One region of the Mycetohabitans sp. B46 genome, then DNA from elsewhere that is predicted to be linked to it. Evidence: predicted binding sites of a transcription regulator. Region 1 holds the regulator's gene; the other holds the start of a gene.
What was found. The regulator HrcA, encoded in region 1, represses chaperone genes, less so after heat shock. The targets are predictions, from matches to a motif close to TTAGCACTCNNNNNNNNNGAGTGCTAA.
Positions count from the first base shown of each region.

Region 2: rpoH (RNA polymerase sigma factor RpoH) is a predicted target of HrcA. The motif match lies at 2,085-2,111, and genes of this name have one in related genera.

Region 1 covers NZ_JADBGL010000008.1:159,792-166,837, reverse strand. Annotated here, with positions in the region: gene glnE (bifunctional [glutamate--ammonia ligase]-adenylyl-L-tyrosine phosphorylase/[glutamate--ammonia-ligase] adenylyltransferase) at 1-1,274, shown strand, start outside; gene recN (DNA repair protein RecN) at 1,282-2,934, opposite strand; gene IHE30_RS10775 (NAD kinase) at 3,017-3,916, opposite strand; gene hrcA (heat-inducible transcriptional repressor HrcA) at 4,034-5,053, shown strand; gene hemH (ferrochelatase) at 5,199-6,272, shown strand; gene IHE30_RS10760 (RNA-binding S4 domain-containing protein) at 6,280-6,687, shown strand; gene IHE30_RS10755 (hypothetical protein) at 6,659-6,820, opposite strand.
Region 2 covers NZ_JADBGL010000001.1:269,634-276,679, forward strand. Annotated here, with positions in the region: gene ybiB (DNA-binding protein YbiB) at 1-823, shown strand, start outside; gene IHE30_RS01290 (acyloxyacyl hydrolase) at 1,279-1,857, opposite strand; gene rpoH (RNA polymerase sigma factor RpoH) at 2,173-3,099, shown strand; gene cydP (cytochrome oxidase putative small subunit CydP) at 3,302-3,580, shown strand; gene IHE30_RS01305 (cytochrome ubiquinol oxidase subunit I) at 3,570-5,186, shown strand; gene cydB (cytochrome d ubiquinol oxidase subunit II) at 5,226-6,365, shown strand; gene cydX (cytochrome bd-I oxidase subunit CydX) at 6,406-6,528, shown strand; gene nagA (N-acetylglucosamine-6-phosphate deacetylase) at 6,964-7,046, opposite strand, start outside.

The DNA.
Region 1 (7,046 bases):
CATTGGAGGCGGCGCCGACGCATTGCCATGAAAGGGTCGATGCGACGCTGCTGCGCTTTCTCGATCTACTCGAGGCGGTCGCGCGGCGTGGTTCGTACCTGGCGCTGCTGGTTGAGTATCCGGCTGCGCTGGCACGCGTGTTCGCCGTGCTTGGCGAGTCGCGTTGGGCCGCCGGTTATCTGATCCGCCATCCGCAGGTACTTGACGAGTTGCTCGACGACGAGGCGCTGGCCAGCCCGTTCGACTGGACCGAGTTCAAGCGGATGCTGCTCGCCCGGCTTGCCGAGGCAGACGGCGCTGAGCACCAGATGGATCTGCTGCGTCACGCGCACCAGGCCGAGGTGTTCCGGATCCTACTGCTGGATCTCGGCGGTCATCTATCGGTCGAGCATATCAGCGACCGGTTGTCGGAACTGGCCGACGCGATCCTGGATGTGACGCTGCAGACCGTATGGCCGCAGTTGGCCCGCCGTCATTGCGACGTGCCGCGCTTCTCGATCATGGCGTACGGCAAGCTCGGCGGCAAAGAGCTGGGTTATGCGTCGGACCTGGACATCATCTTTCTGTACGACGATCCGGACGAGCGTGCCGCAGAGGTCTATGCGCTGTTCGCACGACGGCTGATCACGTGGCTGACCCTGTCTACTGGCGCTGGCACGCTGTTCGACGTGGACTTGAGGCTCAGGCCGAACGGCGAGGCCGGGCTGTTGGTCACGAGCCTCAACGCCTTTCGGCGGTACCAATTGCGCGAGGGGGACGCGGCTAACACCGCGTGGGTATGGGAGCACCAGGCGTTGTCACGCGCGCGCTTCTGCGCCGGGGATGCGGCCATCGGCGCGCAGTTCGACGCGATCCGTGACCAGGTGCTCGCTCAGCCGCGCGATGCGCGGGCGCTGGCCACGGAGATCGTGGCGATGCGACAAAAGGTGGCCGAAGGCCATCCCAATCCCACGGCGCTGTTCGATCTAAAGCACGATCGCGGCGGCATGGTCGATATCGAATTCATCGTCCAGTACTGGGTGCTGTTGCATGCCGGCGCGCATTCAGCGCTGCGGCGCAACACCGGCAACATCGCATTGCTGCGCGAGGCGGCCCGCATCGGGCTGATGTCCGAGACACAGGCGGAGCAGGTCGGCGGCGCCTATCGAGCCTATCGCAAGCGACAGCATGCGCTGCGGCTCGATGGCATGGACAAGGCGCGTGTGCCGCCCGAACGCGTGCAGGCCGAGCGCGACGCGGTCATGCGGCTATGGGAGCAGGTCTTCGGTGTGTGAAGACGCTTCAAGCAGCCAGCATTTCCTTCGCGTGCTTGCGTGTGGTGGCCGTAATCTCAACGCCCCCGAGCATGCGCGCGACCTCCTCGACGCGGCTGGCGCGATCCAGCGCGGTCACTTCGCTGAGCGTTGCGCCTTGCGCATCGGTGGACTTGGCCACGCTGAAGTGGTGCTCGCCGCGGGCGGCGACCTGCGGCAGGTGGGTCACGCACAACACTTGCCGGATCTGGCCGAGTTGGTGCAGCAGTCGTCCAACGACTTCCGCGACGGCGCCGCCGATGCCGCTGTCGACTTCGTCAAAGATCAGCGTTGGCGTTGGGCTCGCAGTGCTCGCAATTACCGACAGCGCGAGGCTGATGCGTGCCAACTCGCCTCCGGACGCCACTTTCGCTAGCGGTCGCAACGGCACACCGGCGTGGCCGGCCACGCGGAACTCGACCTGCTCGAGCCCATGCTGGCCGCCTTCGGGCAATGGCTCCAACGCGACGTCGAACCGCCCGCCGGCCATCGACAAGTCCTGCATCCCGGTGGTCACCGCGCTGCTCAGCGCCTTGGCCGCCTTGGCGCGGGCCTTGGAGAGTCGCTCCGCCAGCGCCATGTAGGCTTGCTTCGCGCGCGCCTGCGCGGCGTGCAACGCGTCGATGTCGGTCGCCGCATCCAGCGCTTGCAATTGGGCGCGTCGTGCTAGCAACTCGTCGGGCAGTGCATCCGGTTGCATCCTGAATTTGCGCGCAGTTGAATGCAATGCATCGAGCCGGGCTTCGACCTGCGCGAGCCGCGCCGGGTCCAGCTCGAGTCGCTGCGCATAGTGGGTTAGCGAGTAGGCCGCTTCTTGCAGTTGAATTTCGGCCGGCTCTAGCGCGGCCAACGCGTCGCCGAGCGTGCTGTCGATCTCGGCCAGGCCGCGCAGTTTCGCGATAAGGGTACCCAGTTGCGTGATCATGGCCTCGTCCGACTCGGACAAGGCACCTAGCGCCGCCTGCACACCGTCGATTAGGTTCGCCGCGTGGGACAGCCGGCGGTGCTCGGCACTGATCTCATCCCATTCGCCGGGTTGTGGCGCCAGCTTCTCAAGCTCTGACAATTGCCACACTAGCCGCTCGCGCTCGAATTGCATCTCGCGCTCGCGCGCTTGCGCGGCCTGCACGGCTGCCGCCGCGTCGCGCCAGCCACGCCACGCCCGCGCGACGTCCGTGGCCAGCGTCGTCAGGCCCGCGTGCGCATCGAACAGCTCGCGCTGCGCGTCGCCGCGCATCAGCAACTGGTGGGCGTGCTGGCCATGGATGTCCACCAGCATTTCGCCGATGTCCCGCAACTGGCCCAGCGTAGCGGCCGTGCCGTTGATGAATGCACGCGAACGGCCGTTGGCGTCAATCACGCGGCGCAGCACCACGTGCCCACTGCCGTCGTCAAACGCATGCTCGGCCAGCCACCGCGCGGCGCCCTCATGCGCGTCGAACTCTGCGGTGATATCTGCACGGCTCTGGCCAGTGCGGACCACTGTCGCGTCGGCTCGCGCGCCGAGCGCCAGCGCCAACGCGTCGATCAGAATGGATTTGCCGGCGCCGGTTTCGCCGGAAAAAACGGTAAAGCCACGCTCGAGCTCGATGTCGAGCGAGGCGACGATGACAAAATCCCGGATCGACAAATGACGCAGCATAGGCGAACGAAAGCGGTCGTCGTGAAAGGCGGATTGGTTGGGTTGGCAACGATTGAGCTGGCGTGCGGCGACGGGCGCTGGCTTAGCCGGGCTCGTCCGCGCCGAGCGACGAGTGCTCATTCCAGTGCAGCTTCTTGCGCAAGGTCCGGTAATAACTGTAGCCAACCGGATGCAGGAACGGCACCGTGTGCTTGGAGCGCCACACCTCGATCGTATCCTTGAGGTGCAACGCGGTGAATGACTGCATATCGAAATTCACGTTGACGTCGCGCCCGCCGATGATCTGAATCGTAATCCGGCACGTATCGGGCAAAACGATTGGCCGGTTTGACAACGCGTGTGGCGCGATCGGCACTAGCACGATCCCTTGCAATTGCGGATGCAGCAACGGGCCGTTAGACGAGAGCGCGTATGCGGTGGAACCGGTTGGCGTGGCCACGATCAGCCCGTCCGAGCGTTGGTCCGACATGAAGTGGCCATCGACCGACACGCGTAGCTCTGCCATCCCGGAGAAGCCGCTGCGGTTCACGACGACGTCGTTCAGCGCCTGCGCGTGGTAGATCGGCTCGCCGTTGCGCATGATGCGGGCCTCCAGCAACGAGCGCTCCTCGCGCTCATGGCTGCCTGACAGCATGTGCGGCACCAATTGCTTCATGTCGGCGATCGCGATATCGGTGATGAAGCCGAGTCGGCCATGGTTGACACCGATGAGCGGGGTATGGTAAGGCGCGAGTTGCCGGCCGATACCCAGCATTGTGCCGTCGCCGCCGAGCACGACGGCGACGTCAGCGCGCGCGCCGATCTGCGCCGGCGTGAGCGCCGGATAGGCGTGCAAATTGTTTTCGCGCGCCGTGTCGGCTTCGAACACGATCTGAAAGCCGCGTTGCGTCAGGCAACCGGCGAGCGCGGCAAGCGGCTCGCCGATGCCAGGCGTGTTGTTGCGGCCGATCAGCGCAACGGTCTTAAATTGGCCCATTTCCATGCCCGCATTACACCATAGGTATCTGACAAACTGTATGCCTTCGTGTTTTGGCTCGCACGTGCGCGTCGGATCGATGCCAATCCTCGCCGCGCGCAGATTTAAGCTAGAATTTTCACCATGCTAGATCCTCGTGCCCAGACCCTGCTTAAGACGCTGATCGAACGGTATATCGCCGAAGGTCAGCCGGTCGGTTCGCGCACGTTGTCCAAGTATTCAGGCCTCGAACTCAGTCCGGCGACGATCCGCAACGTGATGTCCGACCTCGAGGAGCTTGGGCTTGTCGCCAGTCCTCATACGTCGGCCGGGCGGATTCCGACGCCACGCGGCTACCGGTTGTTCGTCGACACGATGCTGACCGTGCAGCCCGACGCGCAGGAAGCCGAGGTCAAGCTCGCGGTGCAAGACAAGCTCAAGCCGGGCGAGACGCAGAAGGTCGTCGCGGCAGCGGCCAGCGTGCTGTCCAACCTGTCGCAGTTCGCCGGCGTCGTGCTCACGCCGCGGCGCAGCCACGTGTTTAAGCAGATCGAGTTTATGCGGCTGTCCGACAAGCGGATCTTGCTGATCATCGTCACCCCCGAAGGTGACGTGCAGAACCGAATCATGGCGACTCAGCGCGACTATTCGCCGTCGCAGCTAACCGAGGCCTCCAACTATATCAACGCGCATTATGCGGGCTTGTCGTTCGATGAGGTGCGACGCCGACTGCGCGAGGAAATCGATGCGCTGCGCGGCGACATGATGCAGCTGATGCAGGCCGCCGTCACCGCTAGCACGGAAACCGACGACGAATCCGACAACGTCCTGATCTCGGGTGAACGGAACCTGCTTGAAGTAGCCGATCTGTCGTCCGACATGGCGCGCCTGCGCAAGCTGTTCGATGTCTTTGACCAGAAGACGAGCCTGCTCCAGTTGCTCGACGTATCGAGCCATGCGCAGGGCGTGCAGATCTTCATCGGTGGAGAATCCACGCTCGTGCCGATCGAGGAAATGAGCGTCGTGACCGCGCCGTATGAGGTCGATGGCAAAATCGTCGGCACGCTCGGCGTGATTGGTCCGACCCGCATGGCGTACAACCGTGTGATTCCAATCGTCGATATCACGGCCCGTCTCCTGTCGTTCGCGCTGTCTCAGCATTGACGCGAACCTGCGGGTACATCCTGCGCTGATTCAGCGTGGCGCACCACTCTCCGGATGGCCATCATCCGCACCACCGCGGCAAGCGCCGAGCGGCCGTTATAATCGGATAACAAGTGCACCATGGCGGTGCTCAACGGATCCTCTCATGCATTTTGATCTTGAGTTGCCATCGCAGCCGAGCGCATCGCACCGGGTCGGTGTGCTGCTGATCAACCTTGGCACCCCCACTGCACCGACGCCGCGCGCGGTGCGGCGCTACTTGGCCGAGTTTCTATCCGACCCGCGCGTCGTCGAGATTCCTGCGCCGCTCTGGCAGATCATTCTGCGTGCGCTGATCCTGCCGCTGCGCGGCCGCGCGTCAGCGCGCAAGTACACGGCAATCTGGGAGGCGGAGGGCTCACCGCTGCGCGTGCACACCGAGCGGCAGGTTGACGGCCTGAGGCAGCGGCTGGCGGCGGGCCGTTGCGCTGTGCTCGTCGATTATGCCATGCGCTACGGCTCACCCAGCATCGGCAATGTGCTGAATCAGCTCAAGCGTGCCGGCGCCGAGCGGGTGCTATTGGTGCCGCTGTATCCGCAGTATTCAGCCTCGACCAGCGCCAGTGCATTCGATGCGGCGTTCTGCGCGCTGGCGCGCATGCGCAACCAACTGGAGATCCGCACGATCAAGCATTATGCGGACCATCCCGCCTATATCGAGGCGCTGGCGTCTCAGGTGCTGCGCTATTGGCAGCAGCACGGCCGGCCCGATTTTGCGGCCGGCGATCGGCTGTTGCTAAGCTTTCATGGCGTGCCCAAGCGCACGTTGGATTTGGGCGATCCCTATGCCGAGCAATGCCGGCAAACCGCGACGTTGCTGGCTCATGCACTCGGATTGACCGAGGTTGAATGCCGGCTCACGTTCCAGTCGCGATTCGGACGCGCGCAATGGCTGCAACCTTATACCGCACCGACGCTGCAGGAGTTGGGCGCGGCCGGGGCCGGTCGGGTCGACGTGTTCTGCCCGGGCTTCACGTCCGATTGCCTCGAGACGCTCGAGGAAATTGGCATCGAGGGTCGCGATACGTTCTTGCGGGCGGGGGGGCGCGAGTTCCATCGGATTCCCTGTGTTAATGACGCGCAACCGTGGATTCGAGCGCTGGCCGAGATCGTCGTCACCCATCTGCAAGGGTGGCCGACTGCGGCATCGCAACAGGGCACGGCAGGGACATCCGCGTGAGTGACCGATGAAGTTGCAGATTTCAACTGATCCTCACGCGCGGCTGCGCATCGACAAGTGGCTGTGGGCGGCGCGGTTTTTCAAGACCCGCTCACTGGCGGCCGACGCACTTAGTAAGGGCCGGGTGTGCATCGGCGGCGAGTCGGTGAAGGCGGCTAAGGAGGTGCGCGTCGGCGACATTGTGCAAATCGACATCGAGCGCATCGTATGGGAAGTGCAGGTGCGCGGCGTATGTGAGGTGCGCGGCCCGGCGGCGATCGCGCAGACGCTATACGAGGAGACGCCGGCCGGCAACGCGCGGCGGCTGGCCGAGCTGGAGCGGCGCAGGACCTTCCGGGAGCCGGCTGCGACGCTTCACGGGCGGCCGACGAAGCGCGATCGGCGCATCATTGACAAGCTGTCTGGTGCGGATTGAACAGTGACTCGAACGTCGCGTGGACGCCGCCGTACTCGGTCGTAGACTCGGTGACGGCACCGGACAGGCAAATGGCGGTGGTTCCCGCGATCAATACCACGGCGACCACTCCAATGGCAAAGGTCAGTTTCATGGCACGGGCGGAAACGGGCATTTGGCTGGGCGGTGGCGAGTGCTGTTGACGAAATTCAGGGTAAATGCGTCTTGGAGCGCCTTATAGCGAAGTGTAGGTCAGCGCCGGCGGGCGCTCAATCTATTTGCGACGCAATAGACGGAAAATCGTGTCAACCATACGTAAATCGCGTAACCCATGCGGGAAATGGGGTAACGGCATATTGCCACGCCACGCGTGCCACGCC
Region 2 (7,046 bases), on a different contig from region 1:
CGCGTACAGAATTAAGGGCGAGACGCCGCAGGAGCTTGCGGCGATGCTCGCTGCGGCGCACGCGTCGCTCCGGCTACTGGCCACGCGCGGCGATCGCTATCGCCCCGTGTCGATACCGAGCTACAACGGCGCGCGCAAGCAGCCCAACCTCACACCGCTGCTCGCCTTATTGCTGGCGCGTCGCGGCGTGCCGGTACTCGTGCACAGCGTGACAATGGACCCAGGACAGGTGACCAGCGCCGAAATCTTTGCCGGATTGGACCTGCCGGCAGCGCGCTCGATTGACGAAATCGACCCGGCACTCGCTCACGCGCAAATCGCATTCGCGCCGATCGACGTGCTCGCGCCGAAGATGTCCCGCTTGCTCGAGCTACGCGCGATACTCGGCGTGCGCAATACGACCCATACGCTGGTCAAGCTGCTGCAGCCGTTCGCCGAACCAGGTCTGCGGCTGGTCAACTATACCCATCCGGCTTACCGTGACAGCTTGTCAGCGTTGTTCCGCGATTTCCCACAGGCGGCTGCCGGCGGTGTACTGCTGGCGCGTGGAACCGAAGGGGAGGCCGCAGCCGATACCCGGCGCCAGGTGCAAGTCGACTGGCTACATGATCAGGTATGCGAGACACTGATCAATGCTGAACGTGCATCGCCGGAAGCACCCGTGGTCGACCTGCCCAACGCGTTGGATGCCGCAACGACTGCGCGATGGATAACGGACGTACTGGATGGCTACGCAAGGGCGCCCGAGGCCATAGTGAGGCAAGTCGAACTCATCGAGCGCGTTGCTCGACGCAAGGAATCGAGGCAGGTGCCGTGTGCGTGAGCGCCTCGGCCGTTGCGGCCGATCAGCAATGCTGTGCGCCTACGCTGCCAGCGCACAATATGTCCTATGCAACGACTCAACGCGCGGCGACATGTCTGTGATTCGCTCGCTACGTTGCACTGGCGTATCGCCGCGACAGCGTCGGATGCCACAGCAATATAGGTTTTGCTGCTTTGCTACAAATGGTTCTATCGCACCGCAAGACAGTTGCAGGGACGGTTGTAGTTACCGCACGCATAGCTGCTTTGGCTCGTTGCCACAGCAATACCCGTCACGGCTGATACGGTCAGCGCAATCGCCATCACCCCCTTCGTTACTTTGGATTTTAGATCAATCTCCTATTATTTTGGATAACATACTTTTTGTACGCGATTTAGCCCCGGATCGTCTCAATAACCTTGGCCGCCATCTGTGCCTCGCTTCGAACGCGAAACGGGCCGTGCGCGGCCCCCGCTTTAAAAGTTGTACTGCAGGTAAAGCTGGGTGAAATTGATACCAGGATTCGGTCGCTTGATACCGCCATTAGACACATGTTGGAAGCGAAATCCCGCCTGGCACTGCTGACGCTCACTGAACTGAGCGCCGACGCCGACCATGTCCGCAAACTGGAACGCCGAGGAGACGGTAAAGCGCTCGGAAATGCGCGGGTGCGTCAACAACCGCACGCCCACGCCGGCCTCGACAAATGGGCGAATCTGGCCACTGTTCTTGATGAAACGTACGACCGGCGTCACGCCAAACTCGCTGATTTTAGAATGTATGTCGCCTTTGTCCGCGTGCCAATAGGACACATGGGCCTCGCCGACCAGCGTAAGGTGCCAGGATCCCGTCTCCCACCCCGTCAGGCCCGGATCCCATATTAGCGCCAGATCGCCCTTCTTGATATGGCGGTCTCCGAGCCCGCCACCGAGTTGAACGCCAAACCGGTCTGCGTGGGCTGCCGCACTGGCAGCTAGCGCCAGCGCCGCCAGCGCGGCACGCGCTACACGCTGCGCTGGCGCCGTTGGGCCACGCTTCCTCGTGAACGTATTCATGGCTTTCCAAATATTAAGCAGGCACTGACAACGTGGTTGGGCCGCCATTTTAGGCCGTCGCGCGGATCGCTGCTCAATACGCCCCTTTGCCGCCCTCTTTGGCTTGATGCCCGGCCCGCGCACCGGAGGAAACTTCTCTGCGCACCGGCATGTCAATTTAGATAGCTATTGGAATGGAGATATTAATAGTTAAAAGGAACCTGCGGCGCCATTGGCCAGCAAATGGCTTAGCACTCGATGAAGTTGAGTGCTAAGATAGCGTGGAACGCCGTTTGCGCGGTAGTGCATGGAGCTGCCCATAAAGGAGTAATACGAGTGAGCAACGCAATGCCCCTATCGACCCCTGCAAGCCTGGCGCCGGCTGGCGCAGGTGCGCTGGCGCTCGCCTCAAAGTCGATGCTGCCGGGTACGTTGGGTAATCTCGACGCTTACATTCAGGCGGTTAACCGCATCCCGCTCTTGTCGCAGGCCGACGAAACGCGTCTTGCAATCGAATACCGCGAGCAGAACAAATTGGATGCCGCGCGTCAGTTGGTGCTGTCACACCTGCGGCTGGTAGTGTCGATCGCGCGCAACTATCTGGGTTATGGCCTGCCTCACGCGGACCTGATTCAGGAAGGCAACATCGGCCTGATGAAGGCCGTCAAGCGCTTCGATCCGCGCCAGAACGTACGGCTGGTGTCGTATGCGATCCATTGGATCAAGGCCGAGATTCACGAATACATCCTGCGCAACTGGCGCATGGTGAAAGTCGCGACGACGAAGGCGCAGCGCAAGCTGTTCTTCAACCTGCGCAGCCACAAGCAGGGCATGCAGGCCTTCACACCGGACGAGATCGCAGGGCTTGCGAAGGAGCTGAACGTCAAGCGCGAAGAAGTGACCGAGATGGAGACGCGGTTAGCCGGCAGTGATATCGCGCTCGAGGGGCAGTTTGAGGACGGTGAGGAATCGTTCGCGCCGATCGCCTACCTGGCCGACTCGCGTACCGAGCCGACCACGGTGCTTGCTTCACGCCAGCGCGACCTGCTGCAGACTGAAGGCTTGGCCGAGGCGCTTGAATCGCTCGACGCGCGCAGCCGCCGCATCATCGAGGCGCGCTGGCTGCAGGTGCAGGACGACGGCTCGGGCGGCGCGACACTGCACGAGTTGGCCGACGAGTTCGGCGTATCCGCCGAGCGCATCCGCCAAATCGAGGCGAGCGCGATGAAGAAGATGCGCGGCGCGCTGCAACAGTACGCGTGAGTGTTTCGCCTGCACGCATCGAACCCGGCTTCGGCCGGGTTTTTGTTTGCACCGCGACAAATCGCCACAATACGTATGCGCGGGGCCGCTTCACGGTGAAAATGCGGCGGTTTGACGCGTCGCAATAACTGCCCCTCGTTACACCCTACCTATAAAATGGGTTTCGTTCAAGTCGCGCCTGTCGCGCAGCACACGAAACACTATGCTCAGCCATGACGTTCGCCCCAGCACCGATACGGGCCATGCCGGCCCTGCGCAGCGCCCCGGTATGCTGGCCGCGCTCCTGCGCCGCCCTGGACTAGCTCGCGAGTTGACACTGGTCGTGATGGCCAAGGTCGCGATCCTGCTCGTCTTCAAGTACACGTTATTCAGTCATCCCCAGGCACCGCACATGGAACTGCCGCCGGCCCAAGTCGCGCAAGCGCTGTTGTCGGTGCCCGCATCACATCCGCCCGCTTTAGGTGATCATCATGATAAGTAGCGAAGTCGTCGACCTTTCGCGGCTGCAGTTCGCCATTACTGCGCTGTACCACTTTCTTTTCGTCCCACTGACGCTGGGTCTGTCCTGGCTGTTGGTCATCATGGAAGCCGTCTACGTGATGACCCGCAAGCAGGTCTACAAGGACATGACCCAATTCTGGGCCAAGCTGTTTGGCATTAACTTTGCGATGGGCGTGGTGACCGGCATCACGCTGGAGTTCCAATTCGGCACGAACTGGTCGTACTACTCGCACTACGTCGGCGATATTTTCGGCGTGCCGCTCGCGGTGGAAGGCCTAATGGCGTTCTTCCTCGAATCGACGTTCGTTGGACTCATGTTCTTCGGCTGGGACCGGCTGTCGCGCGTCGGGCATCTGATCGTCACGTTCCTCGTCGCACTCGGCTCGAACCTGTCGGCGTTGTGGATCCTGATCGCCAACGGCTGGATGAACAATCCGGTTGGTGCCGAGTTCAATTACGAGACGATGCGCATGGAATTGACCAACTTGTTCGACGTGGTATTCAATCCGGTCGCACAGGTCAAATTCGTCCATACCGTGTCGGCAGGCTATGTGACGGCGGCGATGTTCGTGCTCGGCGTATCCTCGTGGTACCTGTTGAAGAAGCGCGACGTCGACTTCGCATTGCGCTCATTTGCCGTCGCGGCCGGCTTTGGGCTGGCCTCAACGCTGTGCGTGATCGTGCTCGGTGACGAGTCGGGCTACACGACCGGCGAAGTTCAGCAAGCCAAGCTCGCCGCGATCGAATCGGAATGGAACACCGAACCGGCACCCGCGGCATTCACCCTATTCGGCTTGCCGAATCAGGACGAGCAACGCACCGACTACGCACTGCGCGTCCCCTACGCGCTAGGGCTGATCGCCACGCGCTCGATCGACGAGCCCGTGGTCGGGCTGCGCGATCTCATCTCTCAGAACGAGCAGCGTATCCGCAACGGTATCGTCGCGTACGGGGCGCTGCAAAAGATGAAGCAGGGCGACACGTCCGATGCAACGCGCGCGGTGTTTGATGCCCACAAGAACAGCCTCGGCTATGGACTGCTCGTCAAGCGCTATGCACCGGACGTGCTGAATGCGACTGACACGCAAATCGCCGAGGCGGCCAAGCACTCGATTCCCCCCGTGGCGCCGGTATTCTGGTCGTTCCGGCTGATGGTCGGTCTGGGCATCCTGTTCCTCGTGACATTCGTGCTCGCCTTCTGGTTCTGCGCCACGCGCAGCCTAGCGCATGAGAGCCGGCGCTGGTTCCTGCGCTGGTGCGTCTGGGCGATCCCATTGCCGTGGCTCGCCGCCGAGTTTGGCTGGATTGTCGCCGAAGTGGGCCGCCAGCCGTGGACGATCGCCGGTGTGCTGCCGACATTCTCGTCAGCTTCCAGCCTGGCGCCATCGGATCTGTATCTGAGCATCGGCGGGTTCATCTTGTTCTACACGGTGCTATTCATCGTCGAGATCACGCTGATGTTCAAGTATGCAAGGCTCGGGCCGTCGTCGCTGCATACCGGCCGCTACCACCACGAGCAACCGCAGCAGCATGACGATGCAACAGCTTACGAAGCTCAGCAGCTATCTCACGCAGGGCCAGCCTGATGCCGTGGATCGAAGCCTTTGTTACTGGACTAAATCACTATGTTTGACTATCCAACTTTGAAGGTCATTTGGTGGGTGCTGATCGGCGTCTTGCTGCTCGGCTTCGCGCTCACTGACGGCTTCGACATGGGTGTCGGTGCACTGCTGCCGTTCATCGGCAAGACCGACACCGAACGTCGCGTGATCATCAACGCGATTGGCCCCACCTGGGAAGGCAACCAGGTATGGCTGATCACGGCCGGCGGCGCAATGTTCGCCGCGTGGCCGCTGGTCTACGCCGCTTCCTTTTCCGGCTTCTATTTCGCGATGCTGCTGGTGTTGTTCGCGTTGTTCATGCGACCGGTCGGCTTCGAGTACCGTGCCAAGCGCGACGATCCGCGGTGGCGCGCGAGCTGGGACTGGGCGTTGTTTGCCGGCAGCGCAATTCCGGCACTGGTGTTCGGCGTCGCGTTTGGCAACCTGCTGCAAGGCGTGCCGTTCCGCTTCGACGACGAGCTGCGCGTGAGCTACCATGGCGGCTTCTTCGCGCTGCTGAACCCGTTCGCAGTGCTGTGCGGCGCAGTCAGCGTCGGCATGCTGGTCGCGCATGGCGCCGCGTTCCTGCGCATCAAGACCGAGGGAGCAATAGCACGCCGTGCCTCGCACGTGTTGCGCATCGCGTCGCTGATCACGGTCGTACTGTTCATCATGGCCGGCATCTTCGTGGCCACCCGCATCACCGGCTTCGAGATTACCCACGCGGCGCCGCTGGACGCGCTGGCCAACCCGCTGCTTAAGCGCGTGGCCGCCGGGCCCGGCCTGTGGATGGCCAATTACGTCGCCTACCCATGGATGATGCTCGCGCCGGCGTTGGGCATCGTGGCCGGCGTGCTCGCACTGGCGTTTGCCTCGTCGCGCTTCACCAAGCTGAGCTTCATCATGACGGGGCTGCTGGTGACCGGCGTGATCCTGACCGCAGGCTTTTCGATGTTCCCATTCATCATGCCATCGTCGCTGGACCCGACCAGCAGCCTGACGCTGTGGGACTCGACGTCGAGCCATCGCACGCTGGGCATCATGCTGATCGTGGTGATTGTGTTTGTGCCGTTGATCATGCTGTACACCAGCTGGGTCTATCGCGTGATGCGCGGTAAGGTCACCGAGCAAGGCGTGCAAAGCAACACGCACTCGATGTACTGAACGGCGCTTACTTTAATTGACCAATCTGACGGAGCAGAGCATGTGGTATTTCAGCTGGATATTGGGGATTGGCGTCGCACTCGCGTTCGGCGTCATCAACGCGATGTGGCTCGAGTCACATCGCGACGCACAAAGAGTTGCAGGGCCTAGCACGGAGAAGTAACGCACTGAAATGGCCGGTGCCGGCCGACGGTTTTTTACCGATCCCGCGCACCTTGATCTTGCCCAAATCGCCGCCGCATGAAGCGTCGGCGTGCGGGCTGTCGGCTCCCCACCGAGACCATCGGCACAGACACGGCCGAACGTCCGACGGCTGGCAACGGCGCCGCCATCGTCTTCACGTAGCGCTCGGCCGCATTGCCGTATGTGAGGTGGAACGTGTCGACGGCAAACCCATGCGACGTCCAGGTTTGCGAGCCGTTGTCGGTCCACGGCAAAAGGGCCACGCACGAGTCAGGACAGGCACAAGCGCGTCGTGCAGGCGTGTCGACATTCGACAGGTTGGCCGCGCCACCGCGCGCGGTAATATAGCGCTGGACGCCTCCCGAAGGCCAGTTACGCGGCCACGACTTCGGGCGAGGCCAACGCCTCGTTAAGCCTATTCGACAACGGCTTCTCCTTCGACGTACGTGGCAGCGAGTGCCAGTTCGCGATCGATCACCACCAGGTCGGCCCATGCGC